One region of the Lysinibacillus sp. JK80 genome, then DNA from elsewhere that is predicted to be linked to it. Evidence: riboswitches for the same ligand, from Rfam matches in the RefSeq annotation. Region 1 holds a riboswitch; each other region holds the start of a gene.
What was found. Region 1 has a riboswitch for cobalamin ahead of nikA (nickel ABC transporter substrate-binding protein). Riboswitches for the same ligand answer to the same signal wherever they lie in the genome.
Positions count from the first base shown of each region.

Region 2: it holds a riboswitch for cobalamin, as region 1 does, so the genes downstream of both, HXV90_RS12785 (ABC transporter substrate-binding protein) here and nikA (nickel ABC transporter substrate-binding protein) in region 1, are expected to answer to the same signal.
Region 3: it holds a riboswitch for cobalamin, as region 1 does, so the genes downstream of both, HXV90_RS05055 (hypothetical protein) here and nikA (nickel ABC transporter substrate-binding protein) in region 1, are expected to answer to the same signal.
Region 4: it holds a riboswitch for cobalamin, as region 1 does, so the genes downstream of both, cobT (nicotinate-nucleotide--dimethylbenzimidazole phosphoribosyltransferase) here and nikA (nickel ABC transporter substrate-binding protein) in region 1, are expected to answer to the same signal.

Region 1 is NZ_CP058997.1:792,062-800,140, reverse strand. It holds gene metE (5-methyltetrahydropteroyltriglutamate--homocysteine S-methyltransferase) at 1-1,999, shown strand, start outside; cobalamin riboswitch at 2,147-2,339, shown strand; gene nikA (nickel ABC transporter substrate-binding protein) at 2,489-4,105, shown strand; gene nikB (nickel ABC transporter permease) at 4,177-5,130, shown strand; gene HXV90_RS04190 (ABC transporter permease subunit) at 5,133-5,942, shown strand; gene HXV90_RS04185 (ABC transporter ATP-binding protein) at 5,956-6,726, shown strand; gene HXV90_RS04180 (ABC transporter ATP-binding protein) at 6,736-7,542, shown strand; gene HXV90_RS04175 (DUF2089 domain-containing protein) at 7,733-8,079, shown strand, end outside.
Region 2 is NZ_CP058997.1:2,497,064-2,505,142, forward strand. It holds gene HXV90_RS12765 (heterodisulfide reductase-related iron-sulfur binding cluster) at 1-394, opposite strand, end outside; gene HXV90_RS12770 (cob(I)yrinic acid a,c-diamide adenosyltransferase) at 755-1,318, opposite strand; gene HXV90_RS12775 (adenosylcobinamide amidohydrolase) at 1,331-2,791, opposite strand; gene HXV90_RS12780 (FecCD family ABC transporter permease) at 2,788-3,789, opposite strand; gene HXV90_RS12785 (ABC transporter substrate-binding protein) at 3,786-4,754, opposite strand; cobalamin riboswitch at 4,892-5,074, opposite strand; gene HXV90_RS12790 (acyl-CoA dehydrogenase family protein) at 5,132-6,799, opposite strand; gene HXV90_RS12795 (class I adenylate-forming enzyme family protein) at 6,801-8,079, opposite strand, start outside.
Region 3 is NZ_CP058997.1:966,191-974,269, reverse strand. It holds gene aspA (aspartate ammonia-lyase) at 40-1,458, shown strand; gene HXV90_RS05075 (methyl-accepting chemotaxis protein) at 1,618-2,862, shown strand; gene HXV90_RS05070 (YhfM domain-containing protein) at 2,988-3,284, opposite strand; gene HXV90_RS05065 (PH domain-containing protein) at 3,486-3,866, shown strand; gene HXV90_RS05060 (GNAT family N-acetyltransferase) at 4,030-4,797, opposite strand; cobalamin riboswitch at 5,008-5,191, shown strand; gene HXV90_RS05055 (hypothetical protein) at 5,418-6,173, shown strand; gene HXV90_RS05050 (elongation factor G) at 6,290-8,079, opposite strand, start outside.
Region 4 is NZ_CP058997.1:1,860,193-1,868,271, reverse strand. It holds gene glpK (glycerol kinase GlpK) at 1-338, shown strand, start outside; gene HXV90_RS09895 (glycerol-3-phosphate dehydrogenase/oxidase) at 357-2,003, shown strand; gene HXV90_RS09890 (alpha/beta fold hydrolase) at 2,007-2,924, shown strand; gene miaA (tRNA (adenosine(37)-N6)-dimethylallyltransferase MiaA) at 2,911-3,813, shown strand; gene hfq (RNA chaperone Hfq) at 3,911-4,141, shown strand; gene HXV90_RS09875 (rhodanese-like domain-containing protein) at 4,237-4,539, shown strand; gene HXV90_RS09870 (hypothetical protein) at 4,583-4,978, opposite strand; cobalamin riboswitch at 5,387-5,562, shown strand; gene cobT (nicotinate-nucleotide--dimethylbenzimidazole phosphoribosyltransferase) at 5,654-6,709, shown strand; gene HXV90_RS09860 (trimeric intracellular cation channel family protein) at 6,761-7,366, opposite strand; gene HXV90_RS09855 (methionine gamma-lyase family protein) at 7,708-8,079, shown strand, end outside.

The DNA of each region.
Region 1 (8,079 bases):
AAGAGGAGACAAAACAGCCGTAGCTAGTGAAATGACAAAATGGTTTAATACAAATTATCACTACATTGTTCCAGAGTATGAGGGACAAGCCTTACAACTAACAGAAAATAAAGTGTTAGCCGACTTTTTAGAGGCGAAGGAAACTTTCGGTATCATTGCGAAGCCGACACTAATTGGTCCCTATACATTTTATAAGTTAACGAAAGGCTACAACAAATTAACACAGATTGAGTACTTATTAGCTTTATTACCACTCTATACGCAGGTATTAAAAGAATTAGTGGATGCAGGTGCCACTTGGATTCAGCTAGAAGAGCCATCCCTCGTCTTAACACTTGATCCAGCAGAGATAAAGCTGGTGAAAGAAATGTATGACCAGTTAGCCACTGCCGTTCCTGAGGCTAAAATAATGCTACAGACTTATTTCGAAGCTTTAAGTGCCTATGAAGCATTAAGTACATTGCCTGTTCAAGGATTCGGTTTGGACTTTGTTCATGGCTATAAAGGAAATATGGCGTCACTTCGTCAATTTGGTTTCCCGCAGGATAAAGTATTAGGAATAGGGGTAGTGAATGGCCGTGATATTTGGCGTTCAAACCTGGCGGAGGTCAATGCGACGATTCAAGCCATTGAACAGCTAAGTCATGCGGCTGAACTATGGATTCAACCATCAAGTAACCTACAGCACGTTCCAATCACAACCTCTCTTGAAAATGAACTTGACCCTGTTTTAAAGCAGTCTCTGGCCTTCGCAGATGAGAAAATCGTAGAAATCACGGGGCTGACTAAATATAGACGAGATAAAGATGGTTCCTTACAACATAATTTTTCAGAAAGTATGAAGGCGATTGAGGCTCTAAAAAATCATCCAATCCGCCAAAATAAGTTAATTCATCAAGCCGTTCAAACTGTGACAAAGCAAGATTTTGAACGACACAGTAATTTTACGAAGCGACAAACGATCCAACAACAAGCCTTAGGATTACCGCTGTTTCCAACAACTACAATCGGTAGCTTCCCGCAATCAGATGAAGTGAAAAGAAATCGTAATGCGTGGCGAAAGAAACAATTATCGAATGAAGCCTATGAAACATTTTTAGAAGACGAAACAAAGCGCTGGATCTCCATACAAGAGGAATTAGATATCGATGTACTTGTTCATGGTGAATTTGAGCGTACAGATATGGTCGAATATTTCGGTGAAAAGCTGACTGGCTTTGCCTTTACAGAGAAAGCGTGGGTTGTTTCATATGGATCACGCTGTGTGAAGCCTCCGATCATTTATGGAGATGTTGCATGGGCTTCACCAATTACCGTAAAAGAATCCGCCTATGCCCAAAGCCTAACGAAGCGATTTGTAAAAGGCATGCTGACAGGGCCAGTAACAATATTAAATTGGTCCTTTGTGCGAGATGATTTGTCCCGTAAAGATGTCGCTTATCAAATTGCATTAGCACTCCGTAAAGAGGTGGAAGCACTAGAAAACGCAGGTATATCAATTATTCAAGTGGACGAGCCAGCGTTAAGAGAAGGTTTACCGCTTAGAAAGGAGGAATGGGGGGCTTACTTAGAGTGGGCTGTCAATTCCTTTAAGCTTGCGACATCTAGTGTCAAAGATGAAACACAAATCCATACACATATGTGTTACTGCGAGTTTAATGATTTCATCGAACCAATTAGCGCACTAGATGCAGATGTGATTTCCATAGAAACATCACGAAGTCATGGGGAACTTATTACCTCACTACAAGCACAGCCCTATAAAAAAGGAATTGGCTTAGGCGTCTATGATATTCATAGCCCTCGTGTACCAAGCGAGGATGAAATGCTCGCTATTATGAAAGATAGTCTACAGGTGCTGGACCGTTATCAATTCTGGGTGAATCCAGATTGTGGCTTAAAAACGAGAAAAGAAGATGAAACCGTTGCAGCTTTAGCGAATATGGTTGCTGCTACTAAAACGTTGCGTCAAGCTGTACAGCAATCTACATCAAGCTAACGAAATGATTTTTAATCTACCACATCTACTCTCCAATAACGAAGACTAGGGTAAATCCCTAGTCTTTATATGTTACGTCGATATATATATTATCTTCAGAAAGTAAAATTGACGTGAACATGCGAGCATGTTATGTTTATTACTAATTTCATAGCAATCATTACAAGTTTGAGTGAAATCGTCTTTCATTCAATTAAAAGGAAAATGGGTGAAAATCCCATGCTGTCCCGCAGCTGTAAATGAGGAGTTTTGTTTCAAATACCACTGAGTGAGTACTTGGGAAGGTGAAACAAAATGATGATTCATGAGCCAGAATGCCTGCTTGTAAGAAGATTCATTGATGATCTACGAAAGATAGGGAGATGGATGGAGACTTGCTCATCGTGGGTTTTTCTGTCCTTATTCTTTTTTAGAATAAGGTTTTTTTATGCCTTCTCTTCTTCAACAAGTAGATGTATTTGTACTACGAATAGAGATAGGAGACAGAAAATGAGATTGACAAAGTATTTACTTCCTTTCCTGCTTGTCCTGACGTTCAGTTTACTTGCTGGCTGTACAGGCACGGATGAAGAAAAGGAAAAGACCTCAGCAAACCAAACAGATGAAAAAATAATAACGATTGGCTGGCCATTAGATGTCGGTCCATTGAATCCTCATACATATTTACCGAATCAAATGACTGCCCAAGCAATGGTTTATGAATCCTTGGTGGAATACAATGATGATGGTACTGTTACGCCTAAGCTCGCCGAAAGCTGGGACATCTCTGAGGATAAAACTTCGTATACTTTCCATCTAAGAAAAGACGTGAAATATTCAGACGGCACTGCATTTAATGCAGATAATGTCATTCGTAACTTTGACGCCGTTTTAGCGAATCGAGACATGCATTCTTGGATGGGCATGGTTAACCACATGAAAGAGGTTGTAAAAGTAGATGATTTTACAATTCGTCTGCAATTGGATGAGCCTTATTATCCAGTCTTAAACGAACTTGCCTTCGTCAGACCTTTCCGTTTTTTAGGGGATAACGGATTCCCAAAGGATGATATGACGCAAGATTCTATCAAAGCACCGATTGGAACAGGCCCTTGGGTATTAACTGAATACAAAAAGGACGAATATGCATTATTTAGTCGCAATGAAAACTATTGGGGAGAAAAACCACTAGTTGAACAAATAAAAGTAAAAATTATTCCTGACTCAGAATCTATTTCATTAGCATTTGAAAACGAAGAATTAGATTTAATTTATGGGCGTGGCATTATTAGTTTAGATAACTATACGTATTTAAAAGACAGTGGCAAATACAAAACTGCTACCTCTGAGCCTTTATCTACGAAAGCACTGCTATTCAATACACAATCTGGTCCATTATCTGAGCTAAAGGTACGTCAAGCCATTCAATATGCTATTAATAAGGAACAAATGGTCGACAGTATTACACATGGTACGGAAAAAGTAGCGAACACATTGTTCTGGGATGCGATTCCTTATGCCAATATAGATTTAGCACCTATTGTATACAATCCAGAAAAAGCCCAACAATTGCTAGATGAGGCAGGGTGGTTATTACCTAAGGGTGAAAAAATTCGTTCAAAAAACGGACAGCTGTTGTCTTTAGATTTGATTTACATTGCATCCGATGCGATTCAAAAACCAATGGCAGAATTAATGCAAGGTGAACTCGCAAAAATTGGCGTTCAGTTGAATTTAGAAGGGGCAGATGTAATGGTCGGTCTTCAAAAATTGATGGATGACCAGGTGGATATTAATTTCTGGCGTACCAATGGACCACCTACAGATCCACATAGCTTTGCAAATGAATCAGCTACACCAAATGCTAGTGGTGTGTACGAGGCGAAATTAGGCCTAGCAAACGCCAAAGAAATCGATACGAAAATTCACCAATTATTAGTAGGAACAGATGAACAGGAACGCGTGCAGCTTTACACGAATATTTTAACGATGTTTCATGACCAGGCACTCTTTTACCCTATTTCTTACGAAACAAATAATGTGATTTATCAACCATCTCTAAAGGATTTTGCACCACGTGCATCTGAATATGATATACCTTATGCACAAATGGCTAAAGAAAAATAAAAGTGGAGGAGAGAGTGTGTCTAGCAGAGACAGCTCTCTCTTTATCATAGGATTGAGTAGGAAGTGACAGCATGTATGAATCAACATGGATCTTTTGTTTAAAAAGAATTTTAACATTGCCCTTTGTCTTATTAGGCGTTTCCATCCTAACCTTTGTATTTATTCGTTTTGTTCCTGTAGAGCCTGCTGAAGTCATACTACGTTTGGCAAGGGTTGCGCCAACAGAGGAAGCCATTCAGGCATTACGTGAGGAACTGGGAACAGACAAGTCGTTTTTTCTTCAATATTTGCTATGGGGAAAGGGCGTAATCCAGCTAGATTTTGGAACATCTTTTGTTAGTAAATTACCTGTGGCACATGAACTATTCGTGAAATTACCCGCAACCATTGAATTAGCTATTGCTGCGTTTATCCTCATTTTAGGGCTAAGTATTCCATTCGGAGTAATAAGCGCATTGTATAAGCACACCATCATCGATAAAATCATACGATTCTTTAGCATATTGAGTGTGTCGATTCCAGCCTTTTGGTTAGGTTTCCTATTACTCTATTTATTTAGCTTAAAATTAGGACTCTTTCCGACAAACGGGAAGGGCACACCTGCTCATTTAGTTTTACCCGCCTTCGCACTGGCGTTACCAACAATTGGATTATTCGTTCAGCTTATCCGTTCAACCATCCTAGAAGAATTACAGCAGCAATATGTTCAATATGCACGGCTAAGAGGATTAAAAAGCTCCGTGATTCTTATCCGTCATGTTTTGCGAAATGCTGCTATTCCCTTGACTTCCTTGCTAGGCATGACCCTTGGCAATCTTTTAGGTGGAGCCGTGATTGTGGAGCAGGTTTTTAGCTGGCCCGGACTCGGCAGGTACTTAATAGAATCCATTATGAACAGGGATTATCCAGTTGTACAATGCTATGTGTTAATTATTGCGGTTATCTATGTGCTTGCCAATTTATGTACAGATATATTGCATCGTTTATTGGACCCTCATCTAATGATGAAGGGTAGGAGAGATTAAAAATGAAATTTGTACGAACAAAAAGTGGCAACTTAACAGGATTAATCAGTCTATTCCTCCTTGTCATTACTGGCTTATTAGGACTGTTGGCGCCAATTTTAATGCCACACGACCCTTTTGCTGTCGATATTGCTAAGAAATTTTCAGTCCCGTCTTGGGACTATCCATTAGGTACAGATCATTTAGGAAGGTGTATCTTGTCACGCCTTCTTTTAGGTATTCGTTATTCTTTAGGTTCAGCGCTCATCATTCAGCTAGTCGCTATTGTTTTAGCTATCCTACTGGGTGCTTTTGTAGCGTTGAAAAGAGGATTAATTGATTTTCTTTTTATTCGATTATGTGATATTTTATTAGCCTTTCCGACACTCGTACTTGCATTTGGGCTGTTAGGTATATTAGGTCCTAGCTTAAAAAATGTTTTAATAGCGCTCATTTTCACACAGCTTATTTATTATGCAAGAATGATCCGAGGTTTGTTTATTGGCATCAATGAGAAAGACTTTGTTCAAGCTGCTAGGATAACGGGCACTACAGGTATCCAATTAATTAGACGCCATTATATACCCAATCTATTGCCATCTATTGTCACGATTGTCGCATTAGATATCGGGAAGGTGATTTTAGAAATTGCAGGCTTTTCCTTTATCGGACTTGGGGTGCAGGCACCGATTCCAGAATGGGGCATGATGATCAATGAAGGAAAGCAATACATGAGACAGCATCCTGAATTAATGCTTTATCCAGGACTTGCCATCATCCTTGTTGTGTTATTGTTTAATCAATTAGCAAATCGTTTAAAAAGGCTTGACTAGGAAAGGGGAAGTTATGGAGAAAGTTTTAGAAGTGATAGACCTCACAGTCAAAATAGGGGAGAAAAATATATTAACCTCTATCAACCTGACAGCTTATAAAGGGCGAGTCCTAGGAATTATCGGGGAAAGTGGCAGTGGCAAGTCTATGCTTTGCCATGCCATCATGCAAACATTACCGTCCTTTGCCCATGTCAGCCAAGGGGAAGTACTCTATCTGCAAGAAAATTTATTAAACGTTTCAGCTACTAAATGGAGAGCTTATCGTGGCAGACATCTTTCGATGATTTTGCAAAACCCACCCGCTGCATTTGATCATATTCAAACGATTGAAAGTCATTTTCGAGAAACATTAAAAGCACACTTTAAGCTTACAAAAAAAGAAATGAGACAGATCGCCCTTGATGCTTTGAAAAAAGTTCATTTACCTCAGCCAGAGCAGCTCTTGTCCTACTATCCTTTCCAGTTAAGTGGAGGCATGCTACAGCGTGTGATGATTGCTCTGTCAATGGCGATACAGGCCTCCCTCTACATCGCAGACGAGCCTACGACTGCTCTGGATACCATCAATCAGAAACAAGTATTAACACTATTTAATCAAATTCGCTCAGAAACAGATGCTACCATACTCCTTGTCACGCATGATTTAGGTGTCATTGCTGAGCTTGCGGACGATGTGGCTGTGATGTATCAAGGAGAAATCGTTGAGCAAGCAAATGTTTTTGATTTTTTTGATGCGCCTCAGCATCCCTATACCAAGAAACTTTTACAAGCGAGAATGCTATGAGGTGATAAAATGACGCTACTAGAAGTAAAAAATATTGAGAAATACTATGCGCAAAGACCATTTCTATTCAAACGAGGACAGGAAGCCCCTGTATTAGAGAATGTGACATTTTCACTTCAGGAAGGAGAATGTCTTGGCATCGTCGGTCAAAGTGGTTCTGGAAAAAGCACATTAGGGCGCATTATTTTAGGGATTGAACGACCAACAAACGGAGAGCTGATCTTTCAAGGTGTCAATTTATACGAAGCACCCAGCAAAGAGAAAAAAATGATACGAAGAAATTTACAGGCTGTTTTTCAAAATAGTTATCATTCATTTAATCTAAAACAGACGATTTTCGAAATACTCGAAGAACCGTTTTTGAATTTCGAGCATTTTAGCAAAGCAGAGCGACAACAGAAAGTAAGGGAATTACTAGACTGTGTAGAGTTAGAGTGGGCAATGGCTCAAAACTATCCCTCACAGCTAAGTGGGGGACAGCAGCAACGAGTCAACATTGCTAGAGCTCTTGCATTAAAGCCGAAACTGATTGTTTTAGATGAGGCCATTAGTAGTCTTGATATGATTTTGCAAAAGACGATTATAGAGCTACTGCAAAGACTTCAAAAAGAGCTACAGCTTGCTTATCTATTCATTTCACATGATTTACAGGCCACACGTTTTATGTCAGATCGCATCCTTGTGATGCAGCATGGTCAGCTAGTGGAGGAGATAGGCAAGGATGGGACATATCAGCACCCCGCTTCACAAGCGTTATACAATGCAATTTTGCCATCACACCCGCGGGAAAGAAAAAAGAAGGATAGACCCAATTAAACAGAAACGCCATTTTGAGAAATTAAAAATGGCGTTTTCTTAATTTTTAAAGCAATATAGAAACAAAAATAAATAAAATTAATCAAGATATTAATTTTATTTATTTTTTAATTAAAATTATTAATATTATTATTTACATCTTTAATTTCTTTATTATATAATCAGCTTAACTTAAAGGAAGGAGTTCACTATGGCTTATCAAGTAATCACAAATTGTCCTGTCTGCAGTAAAACATTAAAAATTACGAAGTTACAGTGTTCTCATTGTCACACGACCATTGAAAATGAGTTTGAATTGTCGAAGCTAGCATCCTTATCACAGGATCAGCTTCATTTTGTGGAAGTATTTTTAACCTGCCGAGGAAATATTAAAGAGGTTGAAAAGGAACTGGGGGTTTCGTATCCAACAGTTCGAGGCAAGCTAAATGATATTATTTCATCCCTTGGCTATGCTCAAAAGAAGAAAAATGAAGTAGATGAGAAAAAAATTGTAAGCATGCTTGAAAATGGCGAAATCACAACAGATGAAGCCATAAA
Region 2 (8,079 bases), 1.7 Mb from region 1:
GGCGGTAAAATGCCCACACTACCGCGACTAAAATCATTAAAACCACCAGTTCTTGGAAGAATGTAAAGACACCATAGAAAATGCCTAGTGGCAGATGTGACTCTGGTGCTAGTCCTTTCCAAATTAAATCAATGGCCCCTAACTGTACCATCAAAAATCCATAGAAAAACATAACATGTATTAAACCACTCTTTGGATCCTTTAATAGCTTATTTTGACCAAATACATTGACCATAATATAACGAAGTCGTTCTTTAACACTTTCATCAAACTCAACCTTTTTCCCCAATTGCACATACTTATAGCGTGTTTTCAACAGGTAGAAGAACAATCCTACTGCATAAAGCACAACCACGACTGTTAAGACAATGTTAGCAATTAATAATGGACTCATGGTTGGTCCCCCCTTTAGTTTGTCGTAATTTTCTCTCTTTGTGACGAATTTGCTAGTTCAAACAGAAATGTACTTCACTTTATCATTATATTCCTATTCTAATAAATGAGTGAGCATTCAGTCAACATAAAACGGAAATATTTCTGATAATTTTATATTCTTACATTTTACAAGAAAAAAAGCCACCCTGAATTTTTCAAAGTAGCAATTTTTACTTTCCTTAACTATTATACTTAGGGGGGATGTCCCATATTCAGTAGACTTTTGAAAATCTGCTAAATTGCATACAAACCTATACCGCCCCGTAGCTTAACATCTGGAAATTCATTTTTTGTACAAAAACATTTTTTAAATCAAACTTTATTTTTTAAAAACATTCCCACTGCGAATGTATTCAACATCTGCTACGTTTAAGCGAGCATTTACAACACGTGCAGCTGCAAATAAATAATCCGATAAGCGATTTAAATATTTTTGTACAACCTTTGGTACATCTTCAACTTCTTTCATAAGTGTCACCATTTCACGCTCTGCTCGGCGTGCAACCGTGCGTGCAATGTGTAAAGTTGCCGCTGCTGGTGCACCTCCTGGTAAAATAAAACGTTGTAAAGGTGGCGCTTCGTCTGATAAAGCATCTATACGAGCTTCAAGTACTTCAATCGGTTGCTCTGTTAATTTATAATGACGTTCTTTCATCACATTAGCAAGGTCTCCACCAGCATCGAACAACTCATGCTGAATTGTCTCTAGGTCTGTTAAAATATCCTTGAAAAGCGCTTGATCTAATTCACTTACGGCCTTCCCAATAAAGGAATTTAATTCATCAATTGCCCCGTATGTTTCCACACGTAAACTATCTTTATCAACCCGTCCTCCAATAAGACTTGTTTTCCCCGTATCGCCTGTTTTCGTGTAAAGCTTCATTTCTCTCATCTCCTAAAACTGGTTTTTATAATTCCTAATCGCCTGAACTGTTGTTTCATAGACACCCTTTGCAATCATTTTACCAACTTCCGTAATAGGGCCACCATACAGCATTTCTTCTCCTTTTTGAGTTGCAGCAATTAACAGACTATCTGTAGCAGTACCTGTTGCAATTGTTCCACTCCGCTCATCACGAATATTTTCTGATTGCAACGCCTTTGTTTTTGCCTCAGTTGCTGTCATCAATGCCTGAAAAAATGCCTCTTCCGATAAACAACCATTAACGATAACCCATGTATTAATAGTACCAATATATGGATCATCTTGTCTTTCGTGTACTCGAGATACATCAACTGCATTGCCTACGCCAGCTGTTACAGCTACGATTATACTGCCAAAAGGTGCTGAAAATTCATTGATGGCCACTAGAGCTGTTGGTACTGCTGTTAGCATAACAACAGTATTTGTAGATGAAAAATTTTCCCTTTTCAAAAATTCTTTAACTTCTCGTTTCACATCGCTAATGACATAATCACCAGGAACTGAGCGATTTAATAAGCAATTATGCCAGCCAATACCTGGGTTATGAACTGCAGAAGATACGGTCTTCAGAGGAAGCTCTGATTGAAGTTGGATATATTGTTCAGTTATCGTAAAGTGCTCTTTTTTGATGACAGCTCGCTGCTGATAGTCTGTAGCTGCGGGCATCATTGTAATTTGAGGTTTTGGTATTTCAGGGTGAGCATATGTAGTCACCCGTGCTTGATAAACTTCTTCAATTTGGGAGGCAATTAATACTTCATGTGGTGCACCAAGTGCTCTCATTTGTCCGCTTTCCATCAGCAATAATTCATCACAATAAAGAGAGGCTAAATTCATATCGTGTAGTACCATAACGACTGTTAAACCACACTCCATGGCTTCCTTCCGAACCATATCTAAAATTTGACGTTGGTGTGCAATATCAAGATGATTCGTTGGTTCATCCAGCAGTAAGATTTCAGCTGTTTGAGCTAATGCCTGTGCAACAAAAACTCTTTGTTGTTCACCGCCAGATAAAAATTCCATCGGTGTATGCTCATATCGCTTTACACCTGTTTGAAGCATTGCATGTTGAACTGCCTTCTCATCTTGTTCAGACCAACTCGAGAAAAAGCCTGTTTGATGCGGGTAGCGCCCCAGTGAAACTGCCTCTCTCACACTGTTCGAGAAAGCATTTGCATGAAGCTGTGGTAATACAGCCATTTTTTTCGCCAAAGCACGAGCATTATAAGAAAGAATATTTTGTCCATCAATCGAAACGGTTCCAGCAGTAGCTGGTAAAATACCACTCATTACTTTTAATAATGTGGATTTCCCGCTACCATTCGGCCCTAGAATGCCAAGAATTTTTCCTTTTTCAACAGTAAAACTAATGTCCCTGACGATTGGTACATCTTCATAGCCACCTGATAGATGTTCAACAACAATCATGCCCGTACCCCCTTGCTTCTTCGCTGCTTATAAAAAATATAGGAGAAAACAGGTGCTCCAATAAATGCCGTAATAACACCAATTGGTAGCTCTCTTGGCACAATGATTGTTCGTGCTACTAAGTCGCAAATAATGAGTAATGTTGCACCATTGAAAAAAGATAATGGTAATAAGTGGCGATGATCAGAACCCCAAATCATCCTTGTCATATGCGGCACCACTAATCCTACAAAGCCAATTGTGCCAGAAACTGCTACAGCTGCCCCAGTTAGCATGGAGCCCCCTGCTAATATCAAATATTTACTACGCTTTACATTAACACCTAAATGTTTTGCTCGCTCTTCACCATACAATAAGACATTTAATTCTCGTCTTTGTGTCCATAGCATTATTGAACCTACAATCACAAATGGAATGATCATCTGGACATATGGCCAACCACGCATCGAAACAGAACCAAGTAGCCAGCCTATTACCTGACGTAATTCTTCACCAGATAAGGCAATCATTAATGAAATGAGGGAACCTAAAAATGAACTAAAAATAACGCCTGTTAATATCAACGTTTCCATTTTTAATGAGCGGTCTACGAGTCTAGCAAAGCTCATAACAACTACCATCGTGATGATAGCACCAATCATACTGAAGGTTGGCAGCGCATACAAACCGACAACAGGTATAGAAATACTAAAAAAGATCGTTAAAACAGCACCAACAGAAGCCCCTGATGAAACCCCTAGTGTATATGGATCTGCTAATGGATTTTTTAACAAACCTTGGAAAGCTGCTCCAGCAATAGCTAGAGATGCGCCTACTAGTCCCGCTAATAACACACGAGGTAAACGAATTTTCCAAAAGATATTGGCGGCTGTTTCATCAACCGCCTTATTCCACAATACTTCTAATGGAATATGAACCGAGCCTATCGCTACGCCACACCAGATGCTAATAAGAAGAAGCGTACATGTTAGTGTATAGGCTAGTGCTATTTTTTTCACTTAAATACCTCAGGATAGATTGCTTTGGCTAATTCTTCTAGACCTTCTGCTAGACGTGGCCCTTGACGACTTGTTGTACTTTCATCTACCTGCACAATCGCATTATTTTTTACGGCATTAATCGTATCAAAGCCCGCACGTTTTGGTATTTTCGTTAAAATATCTGGTACATAATGGTATGTCACCACGATGACATCTGGATTTTTTGCGATAATTTGTTCTGCATCAATTTTATACCAATTATCACCATCTACAGCTACATTCTTTGCATGGATCATCTCAAGCATCGCGTTCATAAATGTACCATTACCAGCTGTATAAATATCTGGCTCATCTGATGCTTCAACTAACACTTTTTTGGGTTCAACATCCTTGACTTTAGACAAAACATCTTCTACTTTTGCCTTCATATTCGCAACAATTTTTTCTGCCTCTGGTAATTTCCCTGTAGCACGTCCAAGTTGCTCAATTGTTGCATATGTTTCATTAAAGTCTTGTGCATTTCTTACTACAAATACTTTTAAACCTGCTGATTCAAGCTGTGCAATAGCCTCTTCTGAAAGAGACATGCTAGATTCGTGTGAAAAAACGATATCTGGTTTTAAGGCAATAATTTTTTCAATATTGTATTCCATACCGCCAACCTTATCCTTCTCAGTTGCCTCTGGCGGATAATCGTCGTTGTCAGTAACACCAACTATTTCATCATTTAAACCTAATCCAAAAAGGATTTCCGTATTACTCGGAATAAGTGAAACAATTTTCTCAGGAGGTGCTTCAAGTGTAATGTCCTTACCAAGGGCATCTGTTATCGTCATTGGGAATGTCGCTTCATCCACCTGTGCTGTTTCTTGCTGTGTTTGCTGCTCGTTAGATGGCTTGTTATCTTTTGCTTCCTGCCCACAAGCAGCTAGCAAGCCTACTGCTAAAAATGCTGATAATCCTATTTTCCAAAATTTCTTCATGTGAATCCTCCTTCGTTGATCCGTGCGACATTTCGCTTTATTCTACATCAAAATAAAACCCCTCATCTTTGATCGATGAGGGGGCAAAATCGCACCAAAAAAACTGATACAAAATCCACCACCCTATCCTCGTAGGTTGTCATGTCGTTATAAAGGCAGGTCTCCTGGCTAGTGCTACTTGCGATTTTTCAAGCCTTCCCGAAATCTTCAGTGGCATCATTTGAAAAAACTCACACTTACAGTGGCGGGACCGCATCGGAATTACACCGATTTCCCTTTTCACTTTACTTAAGTAAAGAACCTTTATAATATTCAGTTGATTTCATTATACATGAAAATGAAAAAAGTCGCCTCCATTCAAGACGACTCCCCGGCCATTATACAATTTCAGAAAAGTATTGGACTGTTTTCATTTGAGCACCCATTTCTCTTAATGACCATGTCTGTTCTAAATAAACGTCCGCTAGTTTTTCATATTTCCCACCAAATTTATGTGCCCACTCAACCGCTATGACACTTTCATAAAGGTGAGCCATTTTTTCCGCCATACCCTTAGCTTCAAAAGTTTTCGTTGCCTCGTCTAAAGCGCTAAAAATTTGCAGTTTCACAGACATATTCGCCAATTGTTCTTTAACGATTTGTACTAGTGAGCTGTCAGCTAATTTGTCTAATCGTTCCTCCATCTCCTGTACAAAAAGTTCATGAGCATGAAACTTATCTACTAAACGAATGAGTTCTAAGGCCAAAATATTAGCCGTACCCTCCCACACCGTTAACACTTGGGCGTCTCTTAATAAGCGGGGCGTTACAAAGTCTTCTATATAGCCATTACCTCCGTGTAATTCAATTGCCTCACTAGCATAATGAACAGCTTGCTCTGCTGTTTCCTTTTTCATAATGGCAATATATAAACGATTCATAATAAGATCTTGCTGAGTTCCCTGTCCACTTGTCACTTTATCGTATAATTGGATAAGATCAAAAACTGTCGCTACTTCCACGTGCAACTTAGCTGCAAATTTCCCTAAAGTATCCTGAATCATAGGGTACTGTGTTAAGGGCTTGCCAAATGCATGTCGATTGCTTACATAATGTTTTGCCTCTAAGAAGCCGCGACGCATAATACCAATTGAAGCGACTGCATTACAAATTCTAGAGAGATTTAGTGCTTCTAGCATATAATAAATCCCTTTATTTTGCTCCCCTACAACATAGGCAAGTGCACCATCAAATTCTACCTCACCAGAGGGAACTGCCCGAACGCCTAGCTTATCTTTCAGTCGGCGAATACGTAAATGATTTGTTGTTCCATCTTCTTTGCGCCAAGGAACTGCAAACAATGTTAAGCCTTTGGAACCTGCTGGCGCACCTTCTAGTCGTGCTAATACCATCGCTACACCACACATGCCCGCATTGGATGCAAAATATTTTTCACCATATAGACGATAAGCAGTGCCATCCTTTCTCGCCTCCACCACATTTGCACCTACGTCAGAGCCCCCTTGACGTTCTGTTAAAAAGGTCGCACCTTCATATAAATCTGTGTCACCTGTTGCACACACATGTGGTAAAAAACGCTGCTTTACCTCTTCATCTGCATAATGATCTAATAGATAGGCAGTTGCCATTGTCAATGTTACTGGACAATAAAAACCGGGCTCTGCATGTGATAGCAAATAACCTTGTGCAAAGCTATAAACATAATTCCCCTTGTGTCCTAGCTGCGGAATATGCTTGTGTACATAGCCTACAATCCCAGTATTATATGTCTCTTCAATCGTTTTTTTATAGCCATCATTAACCCAAACCTCCGATATCTCTTCCCCATAGGCATCATATCTTTGAAGGCGAGGCTCACCCTGTCGATCTGTATGCTTTGCCCTTGCATCAATATCACCTGCACATAGCTCACCAAAATCTGTTAACTCTCGTTGGGCATAGGATAAAAACTCTTTATCTAACATCATTTCTACTATTTTTTGAAGCGTGTCATCTTCAGTAAAAAAGTTCGTAGTACGCATTGCTTCTTGTTGTAATACTTTCATGCTATCTCACCTCTTGCCCCTTTAAATTTTGTTTTAATATTTTGCCTGATGCATTGCGTGGTAGCGCTTCTACTTTTTCAAAAATACGTGGTATTTTAAACTTTGCAAGATGTTCCTCTAAATAAGCTTTCAAAGCTTCCTCATGGATGTCTTGTTTAGCAGAATACACCGCCTTTACAGTTTCCCCCCATTGCGGATGTGGTACACCAATTACCGCAACCTCGAATATACCTTCAAAGCTCAATAAACAATCTTCAATTTCTTTCGGATAAATGTTGACACCTCCCGAAATAATGACATCCTTTTTACGATCTACGATCCAAATAAAACCATCTTCATCCTTGCGAGCTAGATCTCCTGTTTTTAACCAACCATCAATAAAGGCTTCATTAGTAGCTACTTCATCCTTATAGTAGCCAAGCATGTTGCCCTCACCCAACAAGACAATTTCCCCTACTTCGCCTACATTTACATCTTCTCCACTGTCATTCACAATACGCAACTCTGTACCAAGTGGCGCCCGCTGACCAATACTTCCTGCCTTTGCTTCATGCTCCTTGCCAAATAATAATGAACCACTTGGACCTGCCTCTGTTAATCCATATACACAAGTCAAATTATTTGTGCGGAATGCCTGCTGAATGAACCGAACCTCACTTTGAGATAACGGTGCCCCACCATAGACCCACCATTTCATAGAAGACAAATCTGCCGAATGTAGCCTTGGCAGTTGTGCCGTTAATAAATAAGCAACAGGTGCACCAAAGAAATGTGTTGTTTTCTCCTTTTCAATGGAATCAATGAATAAATCGGGTGTAAAAGTTGGTGTTAATACATTTGTTGAGCCTACCAATACACCCGCCATTAAAAATAAATGTAATGGTGCAGAGTGTGTTAATGGCATCATAAGCAAAATACGGCTCTCAGGCTTTACCTCCATTTCAACAGCTATCATTTGCGCCACTGTTAAAATATTACGGTAGCTAAATAACACACCCTTTGGTTTTCCTGTCGTGCCAGATGTATATAAAATCGTGGAAGGGTCATCCTCTTGTAACTGACAATCAATTGTTTGTGTACTAGCATTTTGAAGCATTGATTCATACTGATGCCATCCCACTTTTTCTTGACCTGTTTTAATTTTTAACGGAATACCGGCTAGCTGTTCAACTGCTGCAAAAATAACCTCATGTACGACAATTGCCTTCGCCTCGGCATGCTGCGCCACGTACTCTACTTCTTGCAATGTAAACTTCGCATTGACTGGCACAACGATTGCT
Region 3 (8,079 bases), 170 kb from region 1:
CTATCAAGTGTGAGTATTACATAAAAGGAGACGACAATAATGTCAACACAACGAATAGAAAAAGATTTTTTAGGTGAGCGCGTATTACCAGCAGAGGCGTATTACGGAATTCAAACACTACGTGCTACGGAAAACTTCCCAATTACAGGCTACACAATTCACTCTTCACTTATTAAAGCAATGGGGATTGTGAAGAAGGCAGCTGCATTAAGTAATATGGAAGTACACCTATTATCAAAAGAAATTGGTGAGGCAATTGTCGAAGCAGCGCAAGAAGTGATTGATGGCAAATGGGATGCTGAATTTATTGTAGACCCAATTCAAGGTGGTGCAGGTACATCCATCAATATGAATGCCAATGAAGTCATCGCTAACCGTGCCCTAGAAATTTTAGGGAAAGAAAAAGGTGACTATCACACAGTAAGCCCAAACAGTCATGTCAATATGTCACAATCAACAAATGATGCTTTCCCAACAGCTATTCATATCGCTGTGTTAAATTTAATAGATGAATTATTAGTAACGATGGATTATATGCAATCCGTTTTCCATCAAAAAGCAGAGCAATTTGCTCATGTCATTAAAATGGGACGTACGCATTTACAGGATGCCGTGCCAATCCGCTTAGGACAAGAGTTTGAAGCTTATTGCCGCGTTATCAACCGTGACATCGTACGCATTCGTCAAACTCGCCCGAATTTATATGATGTGAACATGGGTGCAACGGCTGTCGGAACAGGCTTAAATGCCTTCCCAGACTACATTAAATCTGTTGATGAGCATCTTGCTGAAATTTCTGGTTTACCATTAAAAGGTGCAACGCATTTAGTGGATGCAACACAAAATACAGATGCCTACACAGAAGTATCAGGCGCTTTAAAAATCTGTATGATTAATATGTCTAAAATTGCTAATGACTTGCGTTTAATGGCTTCTGGTCCTCGCGCAGGCTTAGGAGAAATCCTGTTACCAGCTCGTCAACCAGGTTCTTCAATTATGCCAGGTAAAGTTAACCCAGTTATGCCTGAGGTGCTGAATCAAGTAGCCTTCCAAGTAATTGGGAATGACCATACAATTTCTCTAGCATCGGAAGCTGGTCAATTAGAATTAAACGTAATGGAGCCTGTATTAGTGTTCAACCTAATCCAATCGATTAGCATTATGAATAATGTATTCCGTGCGTTTACAGAAAACTGCTTAAAAGATATTGAAGCAAATGAAGAGCGCATGAAAGAATATGTAGAAAAAAGTGTAGGCGTGCTAACAGCAGTTAACCCTCACATCGGTTATGAAGTAGCTGCTCGTCTAGCACGTGAAGCTATTTTAACAGGTCGTTCAATTCGTGAGCTTTGCATTGAAGAAGGCGTCCTAACAAAAGAACAATTAGACTTGATTTTAGATCCATATGAAATGACACACCCAGGTATTGCGGGTTCTAGTATCATGAAATTAAAATAAAACGAGCAATGATGGACTGTAGACATGCCCTAAAAGGCTGTCTATAGTCTTTTTTTGTAGACCTTTTCTCATATAAAATAGAGCGTATCCTTATGTATTTTAGGATTATTCAACTATAATAATGGTATGGAAGACATATTTTAGTTGGGGGAATTTGTAATGAGTTTACGAAAAAAGAGTTTACTTGGCTTTTCCGTTTTAAATGTTTTAATGATCGTTATTTTATTTATCGATTTAGCCAATGTAACGACATTAGATTGGTTTTCTACCGTGTTAACGATTGTAGGCATCGCTATTACACTATCTTACACAGTGTATGTTCACTACAAAGTGATACAGCCTATCAAACAAATCACAGAGGCTGCACAAGGAATTACGGCAGGTCAATTAGATACCGTTGTCATTGAGGTTCGTGATAATGGTGAAATTTCTCAACTAGCTCAATCCTTTTTAGAGATGCAGGAACAATTACGAACAATGACACAAAAAATTGCGCACAGCTCTACAGATTTATCAGCAAGCATCGAGGAATTATCTGCGAGTACGAATGAAATTACGCTTGCTGTGGAAGAAGTAGATCAACAAATGGAGAAGACGTCAGAGGGCTTGAAGCAAGCAGCACAATCGGCTAATGATAGTGCTAAATCTATGCAAGAAACCGTTGATGGCATTGAGCGAATTACAGTAGCCACACAAGATGTGTTTGTGCATGCGAAAGATGCTAGCGAGATAGCAGGAAATGGTGCAAATATTTTACATGTGGCAAAAGAACAAATGCAATTTATTTCCTCTTCAACAGAAAAAACAAGTGGATTGATGCAGCAATTATCCCTTAAAATGTCAGATATTAAATCAATGACAGATATGATTACTACCATTACAGATCAAACCAATCTACTAGCATTAAATGCGGCCATAGAAGCAGCACGCGCTGGGGAGCATGGTAAAGGCTTCGCCGTTGTAGCTGAAGAAGTGCGTCAATTAGCAGAACAATCAAAGCACTCTGCTACGCAAATTGTGGATTTAGTTGTAGGAATAGAAAGTGATACAAAACAAGTAGCCTCATCAGTAGAAGATGATTTGAAAAATGTTCAACAAGGAGTGTATGTCATTGACGAAGCGACAAAATCATTTGGCACAATTTCACAGCATGTTAGTCAAATGACAAGTCAGCTGGAGGATATTTCGACGACAGCTGAGCAGCTTTCAAGTAGCGCCAATGAAGTGGCATCCACTGTGACAACCATCGCAGCTGGCATGGGCAAGCTATCGAATTATACAGAAGCTGTTTTACATTCAATGGATGAGCAAACAGCCTCAATGCAAGCAGTTAATCATGTCACACAGGATTTAAGTGTCCAAGCGGATAACTTACAGAAGTTAACTAACCAGTTTCAGGTTTAGGCAATGAAAAGTATTTTTCTAGGTTTTTTAAGCCCTAAATAAGCATCTTCATCAATACTAGAAAAGCCACAAAGTAGAAATGATTGACCATAAAAACACTTTCCTAGAATACATGGAAAGTGTTTTTATGGTAAAACCAGCGCAATTAGTTTCCCAGTGAACTCCTCAGATATTGTGTAGATCGTATGCGTATCCTCGACATGCATCAAACTACTGTTTTGACCTTTATCACCTAACCAAAGATGATAGCCATATTTGTTTCCTGCCTTGTCCACTATTTGTACATCATATTCTGGCGAAGCCATATTGACAACACCCTCGTTTTTGACTGTTGTTGCAATGGCTTGTTGGAATAGTGTAAGTGATTCTTCATCCGTATATTCTTTAAAAAAATCAGTGTTCACCTTGTTAAATTTAACCAATAGAAATGCTGACCTTAGCTAATTCATCATCTGGTTTTTCATTACATCCTAGTAAAACAACGGCTAGTAGAGACACTAAGGCTACTATCATTATTCGCAACCACTCACCCCCTTTATAGGCTAAATAATACCACCATTTCCTGTCGTAGCTCTCACTTCTTTGTAATACATTAAATAAACGAGAGCGAAAGGGGACAGATAGTGGGCTTATTTGATGGATTGATCGGCAATGCAAGTGAGGTGAATTTAGAAAAACTCCAGGAGGAGGTCCATAATTTATTAATTCCAAACGAGACAGTCAAGAACGCCTATAAAATTATTAGAGACACGTTTATTTTTACCAATAAACGATTAATCCTCATTGATAAGCAAGGAGTGACTGGCAAGAAAACAGAGTATCATTCCATTCCCTATAAAAATATCGTTCATTTTTCAGTCGAAACAGCTGGAACATTTGATTTAGATGCAGAGCTTAAAATATGGGTGTCTGGCAGTCCATTACCGATTCAAAAAAACTTCAATAAGGCGACAAATATTTATAAGGTGCAAAGCGTCTTAGCACAGTATGTTTTGGGGACGTAATGAAGGTGCTAATAGTACGTGTGCACAACCAAAAGCCCGCAGATTTGCGAGGCTTTTCTGTCGTGCCAGGAAGGGGGCGGTGTAACGGATTTTAAATCGGCTTCATGATTACGGTAAGCTCGAAAATACTGTCAAGTGTAAATAAGAGCGCCTTGGCGAAGTTTTATTCAAATACAATCATTTCTCCGACTTCTTTAAACCCGAAGCGTTTATAAATATTTTTTCCATCCTCTGATGCCTGTAAGACTACGGGCTTTTGCTTATCGATTGTTTGACTGAGTAGGAATTGAAACATCTCACTGCCATAACCCTTGCCCCTATACGCATCTTTTGTCATCACATCATAAATCCCATAGCTATGTTTACTGTCGATTAATAATCCCGTAGCGATAGGTACTTCCTTTATACAACCAATAAACATGCGAGCATTTGATGCTAGTTTTTCCTGTGAGAATTGATGAAAGTAAATTTCTAATGCATCTCTTTCTGCTGTTTCTCCAAATAAACTTAGAAAAACTTCCTTATATTGTAGAAGCTCTTCCTTGTTACTTACTTCTGTGATGGTAAGATAATTGGAAATTCGTGGACCTGTGTGAAGTGTATGGTCAAGCTTCATCATCATATTTCGTTCAGCTTCCTGTAAATTGCAGTCTTTTATCAGTTGTAGCCAATCATCGCTTAGATAGTTGGCATCCACCCACGTGCTGAAGGGAAGTTTATTCACAATGAAATGATTAATCCTTTGTTTAAGATGATTTTCCTTATGAATTATAGGCGATTTCGCTACTAACAAATTAAATGTATCAGTTGGAATATTCGTATTGGCTATGACAAAATGAGCTTCCTCTATAATTTGTCCAGAAACGGCTCGAGTAAATAGTTTCATTTTTTCCTCTAAATTACTCGTTACTAATTGTTGACTTGTTTTCATATTTTTCATCCTTCCACTATTAGAAGTACACTATCTTTCATTATAAAGTCAATGAAAGATAATAAATACGCAGTTCACCTTTTTTATATCCCCTCTAACTTTATTAGTAGTTTGGAAAATATTGTGATATTTGACTTTAGAAAAACACTACTTTACAATTGATTTTAGTAATCTAATAGGAATGTGCTTATACTCATTCCTATGACAACTGAATAGCGTGTAGTAATAGGTGTAAATTGCGTGCAATTTGCTTAAAAGGGAAGTCGGTGTGAATCCGACACTGTCCCGCAACTGTAAATGTGAGCGACTTTTCAGTATCCACTGTCTTTGGACGGGAAGGAGAAAAGAAGCGATGATCATGAGTCAGGATACCTGCCTGTTACGAGTACACACCATAAACCTACGAGGAATAGGAGGTGGCATGTTGACAAAACAGAATGCTCTGTTCGTCACAGTACGTCAAACGCCCATAGTAAATGAAAGGGTTCACAATCGAACTCGTTCACACATACTTAGGGTTTGTTTGGCATTGTGTGATGAAAGAAGATAAAATGAAGGATTTCCTCAAAAGTAGGGAGTCCTTTTTGTTTTGAAAATATGTACGCAAAGGGGATGCACGTATGACAAATATTCATGTAACGACAACGTTGGAAACGCCTTATGAAGATCTGAACATTTGTAAGCAACCACGCACAGAAGTTGCCAAGAAAGCGAAAACAAGAATGGTGGTCGAGTCTCTGATCGATCAATTATTAGCAACGAAGCTGATTCGTAATGATCGCTTCTTTGAGCAAATCTTATATAATAAAGAAATTATTTGGATACAAAATGGGGATGTGGACGGTCATCTTTTAGCGAAAGCAGCCATAGCAGATGAACTAAAAACAAAGACGAATAGTTTTATGATGTACATGCCGACCAATCCGATTGTCTATGAGGTCAACGGAGAAGCGTATCACTTAATTACGCGCATTGATTCTACACGCGCAAAGCCCAACCTCGACCGTCTATCATTGGAGCCAAAGCCTGTTTTAAGTGCCGCTCGTGTCAATGACTTATTATGCTCGATTGTCATGCGCTTTTACGAAACATATTTATATGATTTAGCATCTCATCATGACAAACTCATTGCATTTGTGCAGCAGGAATATGCCCAATTTATTGAAGCGGTGCAAGCGTTAAATGATTATCATTTCAACTGGCATCCACGTGGCAACGGTCACGAGCTTTTACTGCAATTAATTGATCATCTACAACTATTAAAAAGTCAACCTGGTAAGGTACTAATTGATTTTACGAACAAGCATGACTATGTAATAGTTGAACCCGCATATTTGTTGGACAATCCAACAAAGAAAGCTGTCGGTGCACTATAAAAACAAGCCCTCCATTTTTTGGAGGGCTTGTAATATCTTATGGTAGGGTAGAGATATATTGATGCCCAAGAAAGAAATACCCGCGGATTACCCGAAGCGAGCAGGCTCATCCTATCCTACAGGCAATGCATGGCTGCCTGTGCTTCTTGCCATGGAACCGAATATCCTTTGCCCTTTGCACAAAAGATACTAGAGGAACTATACTCAGGATCGGCATTTTTATCGTAGCCAATCTGTGCAATCACATCCTCTGTATTATGGCACACATCATAGCCATCAAATTGGAGTGTGAGTGCACCTTTCCCATTTGTATAGGCGGCAAAGGTTGTGCTGTAGCTCATTAAAGTGGCAACAGGTGCACGACCTGTTAGGATAACATCCGTTTCGGATAAAATCGGGTCATCGAACGTGCCTGCTGCTTGCTGAATATCAGTCATCATACGACCGATAAAGTCATTTGAAGCTTTCATTTTAAAGCGATAATAGGGTTCAAGTAGGACATTTTGTGCCTGCTCCAGCCCCTGACGCAGGGCACGGAAACTGGCTTCACGGAAATCTCCCCCCGATGTATGTTCATTGTGCCCGCGACCTGTTAGAAGTGTAAAATGAATATCTGTTACAGGGAAGCCTGTCAGTAGCCCATGATGGTCACGCTCAAACAGATGCTTTTCAACAAGGCGCTGATTGCCTACAGATAAATGATCGGCATGACAGGCATTGGTGAAGGTATTTCCTGTTCCACGTGGATTTGGCTCCATTAATAAATGAACTTCTGCATAATGCTTGAGGGGCTCGAAATGACCATAGCCCGTTACGGTCGTCGCAATGGTTTCCATGTATAAAATTTGCGGCTCACCAAAGGAGACAGCTAATGAAAAACGCGTCATTAATACCTCAGTTAGGACCTCCAATTGAATGGCACCCATAATATGCACATGGATTTCCTGAAATTTTTCCTGCCAGACCACACGCAAGGACGGTTCTTCTGCTTCGAGTAACCGGAAAATCTGTAGCACTTCCTTGATATGCTGATCACCCTCATATTGAACCTTTGCCTGTAAGGTTGGGACAAGCTCATAGGGCTGTGATAGCATCGTTGTACCGATTCGATCCCCAATGTTTGCCTGGCTCAGTCCTTTGACAGCGAAAATTTCTCCTGCCTCTACCTGTTGAACGGTCTCAAAGCGACTGCCGTTATAAAGGCGAATTTCGGTCACTTTTTCTGTTACTTCGTCAAATGAAAATTCATCTCGTACATGCAACGAGCCCTTGGTTGCCTTCATAAAGGTTAAACGCTGGTGCCCATCATGACGAATCTTAAAAACCTCGCCCTCAAACGGGGCATCCTTGTCAAAATGGGAAGCCGTTAACAGCGGGAGCTGGTCAAGAAATTCCTGAATGCCCTCATCCTTTAAGGCCGAGCCAGCAAAGCAAGGGAAGGCACCTTCATTTTTAATCATTTCCTTTAATTGAGCAAGACACTGTTCATGCTCCAATGACTCATTTAGAAAGGCATCAAGCAATTTTTCGTCGCGCTCCGCCAGCCATTCCATAATATTATTTGATACATAGTCTGCTCGCAGTGGCTCATCGATGAGCAATACATGCTGAGAGCAATCTTTACGAAGCTGGCTGATGACGGCCTCCATATTGGCACCCTCACGATCCATTTTGTTGATAAAGAAGAAGGTAGGGACATGGTATTGACGTAAAAGTTGCCACACTGTTTCTGTATGGCCCTGTATCCCTTCGACAGCGCTAATGATAATAATGGCATAATCCATCACACGAATAGCACGCTCCATCTCAGGGGAGAAATCGACATGCCCTGGCGTATCAATCAATGTGTATGTATCATCGCCAATATTCATGCGCCCTTGCTCGGCAAATATCGTAATGCCTCGTC
Region 4 (8,079 bases), 1.1 Mb from region 1:
AAACGAAAGATGTACTAGATGCAATGGAAGAAGCAGCAGGTACTCCGATTGAAGTACTCCGTGTAGATGGTGGAGCTGTCAAAAATCAATTTTTAATGCAGTTCCAAAGTGATGTTTTACAGCTACAAGTAGAGCTAGCAAAACTGAATGAGTCAACAGCACTCGGTGCAGCCTATTTAGCGGGGCTGGCGACAAGCTTCTGGCCAAACCAAGAGGCTTTATCTGCATTATGGGTGAGTGGGGAAACCTATCAACCTCACATGGATGAAGAACAAGCCACAGCTCTGTATACAGGATGGCAGAAGGCTGTAGAGGCAACACGAATTTTTAAATCATAGCTATTGGGGGAGAAAGGTATGTTTTCATTTGAGCAGCGACCAAAAATTTTATATTATCTAGAGCACTATAGCTTTGACGTATTAGTCATTGGTGGTGGTATAACAGGTGCAGGAATTGCATTAGATGCCGCATCAAGAGGCCTTTCTGTCGCATTAATTGATATGCAGGATTTTTCAGCTGGTACGTCGAGCCGTTCAACCAAATTGATTCACGGTGGTCTACGTTATTTAAAGCAATTTGATGTAGGAGTTGTAGCCGAGGTAGGGCGAGAGCGTGAAATTGTTTATGATAATGCTGTACATGTCACAACGCCTGAAAAAATGCTATTACCTTTATATAAAAAGGGTTCACTCGGTCCCTTCACAACATCTATGGCATTAAAGGTCTATGACCGCTTGGCGGGCGTCAAAAAACATGAACGTAGAACGATGTTAAATGCTCAGGAAACCCTGGCATTAGAGCCTTTACTCAATCAAGATGGCTTAGTCGGCGGTGGCTATTATGTAGAATACCGTACAGATGATGCCCGTCTAACAATTGAAGTATTAAAAAAGGCTGTAGAATATGGAGCGCTTTGCCTCAACTATGCTGAAATGACGGAATTTATTTATGAAAAGAAAAAGCTTGTTGGCATTAAAGTGAGGGATCATGTGACGGGGAAAATGCTCAATGTCCATGCCGCCCAAATTGTGAATGCAACGGGTCCTTGGGTTGATGACGTACGACAAAAAGATAAAGTAGCAGATAACAAGCAATTACGTCTAACAAAGGGCGTTCATATTGTCCTCAAACAAAAGGATTTCCCGCTAAAGCAAGCTGTTTATTTTGATATTGCTGATGGTCGTATGGCCTTTGCCATTCCACGAGATGGCAAAACCTATGTAGGGACTACGGATACTGTCTATGAAGGTAATCCTGTACATCCAGTGGCAACACAGCAAGATGTGGATTATCTAATTGAGGCTGCTAAAAAGGTCTTTCCAACTGCTACTATCACAAGAGACACAATTGAATCCTCTTGGGCAGGCGTCCGACCTCTGATTTATGAAAAAGGTAAGGATCCATCAGAAATTTCAAGGAAAGATGAAATTTGGACAGCGCCAAGTGGTTTAATGACGATTGCGGGTGGCAAGCTTACGGGCTATCGCCAAATGGCTGAAACGATTGTGGATAAAATTGTGAAGTCCCGTCGCTACAAGCATGCAAGTGCCTGTTTAACACGTGAGCTAGCACTTTCTGGTGCAAAGGGAATTAACGCTATTAATTTCCCGGACTATATTGCCTATAAAGCTCGTGAAGGCGTACAATATGGCTTAAATTATGATGAAGCCAAGCATCTCGTACAAAAGTATGGCACGAATGTAGATGCCTTATTTGATCGGGTGAAATTTTTACATGAACATGGTAGTACAATGCCTCTTGCCTTACATGCGATGCTACTGTATGGCATTGAAGCCGAAATGGTCTATACACCAAGCGACTTCTTTATCCGTCGGACTGGTTTATTATACTTCGATATTGAAGCAGTAAAACTTTATAAACAGCAAGTGATTCAGGTGATGCAACAACGCTTAAATTATACAGAGGAGCAAAAAAATAGATATATTGCTGAATTAGAGCAAGCCATTAACGATGCAACAAATTTTGTGAAAGAAGGGGAGTAAGGGATGGAGCGTTATATTCAAATGTCGGATAAACAATTTGTCTTCACGCGAACATTGGAGCCTTCAACGCCATGTATTGGACATATTCACATTTTGCATGGCATGGCAGAGCACAGCGGTCGCTATTTAACATTTGCGAAAACACTCAACGCAGCAGGCTATGTTGTGACGATGCACGATCACCGTGGGCATGGTGAAACGGCAGCATATAATGGGACATTGGGCTTTTTTGCTGAAGAAAACGGCTTTGAGCGTGTAGTAAAAGATGCTCATGAAGTGATTACACAACTTCACGTACCATACGCTAATGTACCATTAATTCTCTTTGGCCATAGTATGGGTTCTTTCATTACTAGACGCTATATTCAATTATACGGAGAGCAAGTAGATAATGTTATTCTCTGTGGCACTGGAAATGTGACAGCCTTGCATGCTGTAGGAAATCTAGTAGCCAAGGCTTTAGCTAAGGGACTAGGAAAAGAAACTGAAAGTAAGCTGTTAAATCAATTGAGCTTTGGTAGCTTTAATAAGCAATTTCCTAATCCGAAGACTGCCTATGATTGGTTATGTTCAGTACAACAAGAGGTGGAAAAGTATATCGATGATCCCTATTGTGGCTTTATTCCAACGAATCAATTTTTCGTGGATTTAACAACTGGCTTTGCCACACTAAATCGTAAAAGAGAATTAGCAAAAGTAAGAAAAGACCTCCCTATTCTCTTGATTAGTGGCAGTAAAGATCCGGTTGGTGAACGGGGGCTAGGCGTTTACAAAGTTGCTGAACAGTTAGCAGCGGTGGGAGTAGAGGATGTAACGGTTTATTTATTCGAGGATAAACGACATGAAATTTTAAATGAAGACAATCAAGAAGCGGTCTTTCAAGTTTTATTACGGTGGTTAGAAAAATATGATAGAAACTAAATTGCAGCAGGCAGAGGTCGTAGCAATAGTAGGACCGACTGCCTCAGGTAAAACGGCATTAAGCATTGAACTGGCAAAAAAATATCACGGTGAAGTCATTAATGGTGATTCCATGCAAGTTTATAAAGGGCTCGATATTGGGACAGCTAAAATTACCGAAGAAGAGATGGAGGGCGTTCCTCATCATTTACTTAGCTTTTTAGAGCCTACAGAATCTTTTTCGGTAGCAGATTATCAAAAATTAGTACGTGCGAAGATCGCGGAAATACAAGCTCGTCAAAAATTACCTATAATAGTAGGAGGCTCTGGCTTATATGTACAAGCTGTCCTCTATGATTTCCAATTTACTGATGAAAAAGTAGATGAAGAAGCACGAAAAGCCTACTATGAGGAATTAGCAAAGCTTGGCCCTGAGGCAATGCATGACAAACTAAAACAACTAGACCCTCAAACAGCGGAGACAATCCATCCAAACAATACACGTCGTGTTATTCGTGCATTAGAAATGCTGGAATTAAGCGGTGTATCAAAAGCAGCTGAAGCGCAAAATCGAGGGGAAGTACCCCTTTACGACCATGTTATTTTAGGTCTAGGTCAAAACATGTCCCGTGACGTGCTATATGACCGTATTAATCGTCGTGTTGATTTAATGGTGGAAAATGGTCTTCTGCAAGAGGTGAAGGGATTATGGCAGCAAAATATCCGTGGAGTACAGTCTATACAAGCCATCGGGTATAAAGAATTATATGATTATTTAGATGGCAAATGTACCCTAGAGGAAGCCCTTGATAGCCTAAAACAAAATTCCCGTCGCTATGCAAAAAGACAGCTTACTTATTTCCGTAATAAAATGGATGTCCATTTTATTACGCCGGATGATCGATTATAAGAATAAAGAAAAATTTCTAAAAATTACTAATTGATAAATTGGTAGAACGTGCTACTATAGGAATGAAGAGGTAGAAAGTTAGTAGGGAGGCTATTTGATGAAATCAATCAATTTGCAAGATACGTTCTTGAACCAACTACGTAAAAACAGTGTTTTTGTAACTGTATTTCTGTTAAACGGATTTCAGTTAAAAGGGACTGTGAAATCATATGATAATTTTACAGTATTACTACTTGATGCTGAGAATAAGCAGCACCTAATCTACAAGCATGCCATTTCTACATTCGTACCAGCAAAACAAATAGAGTTTTTAGAGACAGAAGTATAATAAGTTTGTTAAACAGTTAGTGTTCTCACACTGGCTGTTTTTTTTGCTACAAGCTATAATGATAGTGGAATTTGATATTTTGGAGGACAAAGTTTATGAAAACAATGGAAACAACACAATTATTAGATCTGTTAGATGCAAATGAGGACCTATATATTATCGATGTACGTGAAGAGGATGAAGTAGCCCATGGCATGATCCCAGGTGCTCAACATATTGCACTCGGAACTATCCCTGAACGTTTAGAGGAATTAGATGTAGAAAAGCCATATATTATTGTATGTAAGGCTGGAGCTCGTTCTGCCAATGCGTGTGCTTACTTAGAGGCACAAGGATTTGATGTAACAAACCTTGAAGGCGGCATGCTGGCTTATGATGGAGAATTAGAATTTAAATAAATCATGAAAAAAGAAAGAGTATACACTCTTTCTTTTTTCATGATTATTTTTTCAAGGCATCCATGATAAAATTAAAATTCTCTTCAAAGTTTTTGTAGATATTAACATTTTTTTGTCCCTGCACTTTTGAAGCATAACTAGCAAAGTTTAGACCAGCTCCATAAATTTGTAGTGCTCCATTCGCCAAATCCCCTTTTTGGAGAAGCTCAATGCCATCTTTCAAGAAATTTTGACTCTCCTCGAAATGACACTCCGTAATGTATTTATCACCACTATGAAATAACTTTAAATTTTCTAGTATTTTATTTGCTGTCTCTTCACTGATCGAAGCGTCGATATTGATTAACAACTGATTGATCGGTTTTACGAGTTTGGCATAGAGGCTATCGTGCGTTTCACAGGTTTCAGCAATAGCGTTTCTTAATTGTTTTGTATTCATCGTATCTACTCCTAACTTTTCATCGTTTTACTATTGATACTTACCCTAATTTTAATCATAGAAATAATTTATGTTTACATTGAACAGATTATTAAGGTTTCAACTTTTATGTTCAACATTACTCAGTGAATTGGCAGAACATATGCTATGGAAGGTAGAGATGATGGAAAAGTCTGTAGTTTACTTGTTATGGCAATTGATTCAGTAATGGATTTTTGTACAAGCCGAGTGTTAGACATAGAGAATTCTAAAAAGCACTAATTATGGAAGACTAGGAATCAAGTGAAGGAATCATTTATTGTGACAAGCACTTGATAAGCTTATATTGGGAATACAGTATGTACTAAGTTAACACTCAAAAAAATTTTCCCTCTTGACACTAAAAAAGTTGTAAAGTAGATTTAACATAATTACATAAAAGCAATAGGTGCCCATTAGGGAGAATAGGGAATAAAGTGAAAAGCTTTAGCGGACCCGCCACTGTATAAGGGAATTTCATAGTGTATGCCACTAGCAAATTGCTGGGAAGGTACTATGAGGTGTTGAACTTGAGCCAGGAGACCTGCCTACATGCTATAGAAGATATAGATGATGGAAAAGTCTGTAGTTTATTTGTCATGACAATAAACTACAGACTTTTTATTTTGTCTTATGAGAACGAGAGGAGAAATAATCATGCAATTATTACAAGACACGATTCAAAACATTCAGGGGGCTGATATGAAAAGTATGGAGCAAGCTAGAAAGCGGATTGATGCGCTTTGTAAGCCCCCGGGTAGCTTGGGTAAACTAGAATCAATTGCCGTACAGCTCTCTGGTATAACAGGACAATTATATCCGACGGTCAACAAAAAAGTGATGATTGTCTGTGCTGCAGATCATGGTGTTTGCGAGGAAGGTGTAACCACGAATCCACAAGATGTTACGGTCTTTCAAACATTAAATTTTCCTAAGGGGGGTACAGGCGTTTGTGCGATTGCGGGGATTACCAATGCAAAGGTGGTCACAGTAGATGTGGGTGTAAAAGAAGATATTCCACTTGATGCAGGTGTCATTATTCATAAAATTAAATATGGTACAGATAACATGGCACATGGTCCAGCTATGGCCAAACAAGAAGCCATTCAATCGATAGAAGTAGGAATCCGTGTGGCCACTGAGGAAATCATAAAAGGTGCTGATGTACTTGGGACTGGAGAAATGGGCATCGGCAATACAACACCAAGTGCTGCGATATTAGCTGTTTTAACGGGATGCAACCCTATCGAAGTAACGGGGTTTGGTGCAGGAGTAGGCCAAGGAGGCATTGCCTATAAAGCGGCAGTTATTGAAAAAGCAATTACCTTAAATAAGCCTAATCCAAATGATGTTATTGATGTTCTGGCTAAGGTTGGAGGGTTAGAGATAGGGGCTATGACAGGTATTATTCTTGGCGCTGCTGCCCATCGTAAACCCGTTGTCATTGATGGATTTATTTCAACTATAGCAGCCCTCATTGCTTATAAGCTCGAACCAAAAGTAATCGATTATATCATTCCTTCCCATGCTTCAGAGGAACCAGGGGCAAAAATTGCCGCTGCCTTACTAGGCATTGAACCAATGTTGCACATGAATATGCGTTTAGGCGAAGGTTCTGGAGCAGCCTTAGCCTTTCCGATTTTAGATGCAGCTTGCTCGATGATGAAAAACATGGCGACTTTAGAAGAATCAATGCAGTTGTTAAAAAGATAAAAACAATAAAACAGCCAATGACTTAATTTTTGGTCATTGGCTGAATGGTGTTTATGCACGATTTAACTTTCGTAATGGCAAGCGCCACTTCATCATATAGGAAAGAATACGTAAAGCTGTAATCACTGCGAATAAAATATAAAGGAAAATGTCTCCTGTAAAAACCTCGAATCCGATTAGCAATCCTGCAAGAGCTGCCCAAACACCATAAACTTCATCACGGAGAACTAATGGTTTTCTTCTAGCTAATAAATCTCGTACAATACCCCCACCTGAACCTGTCAAAACAGCAGCTACAATGACTGCGCTTACTGGCATATCAAGCTTAACAGCATAGAGTGCGCCTTGAATAGCGAATGCTGATAAGCCAATCGCATCTGTGAAGTTACCCCAACGATGCCAATGTTGAATCAGATGATGCGGAAAAATAAAGAATATCGTAATCGCAGCAAGCGCTATTTGAAACATCATATCCTGTCCCCAAAGTGTTGTGACAGGTAGTCCAATGAGTAAATTTCGGATAGCTCCTCCACCAAAAGCAGTCACAATACCAAGTATATATACACCGAATAAATCGTATTCTTCTTCCATGGCAATAATTGCCCCAGAAATAGCAAAGGCAATTGTTCCTATAATACTAAAAACCTCCCAAGCCATCCCTTTCACCCCTTCTATCAATAAATAAACTTTATTAAAAGTTAAAAGACTTTTTACGTAACAGAATCTATGAATTTAATAGCCAAAATCGGTCATTAAATACGCATCTTGAAATGAGTCCGCACATTAGCTTAGCGTAAAATCCTCTTAGAAACAATAGGCAAGTTTTACAGGTGCACATACAAATTGATAAAATGTGATTAAAATAAAGAAAAACATTCGTCAAAAGCGTTCATATACCAGTAGTTGGTTAGGGAATTCTAGAGTGATTGAAGTCAATTTAGATAGTCAATAAATCTTACTGATTGAAATGCGAGACATTGTGAAATGGAGAAGAAAGAATGACGTTTACATCAAATTTATCAACAGAAACGCTATCGTTAGCGGCAAAAGTAGAGGAGCAAGTTCGGCCTTATCATGCCAATGTAGAAGAAATGGCGTTCTACAATCAGCAGAAGGTGCTAGCAGCTTTCAGAAAGCATCAAGTAAGTGATTATCATTTACACCCATCAAACGGCTATGGCTATGATGATGAGGGGCGCGATAATCTAGAGCGTGTTTATGCGGAGGTATTTGGTGCAGAGGCAGCCATAGTCCGACCACAAATTATTTCAGGCACACATGCAATCACGCTTAGTCTATTCGGTGTTTTGCGTCCTGGTGATGAGCTGCTTTATATTTCTGGGCAGCCATATGATACATTGCAATCCATT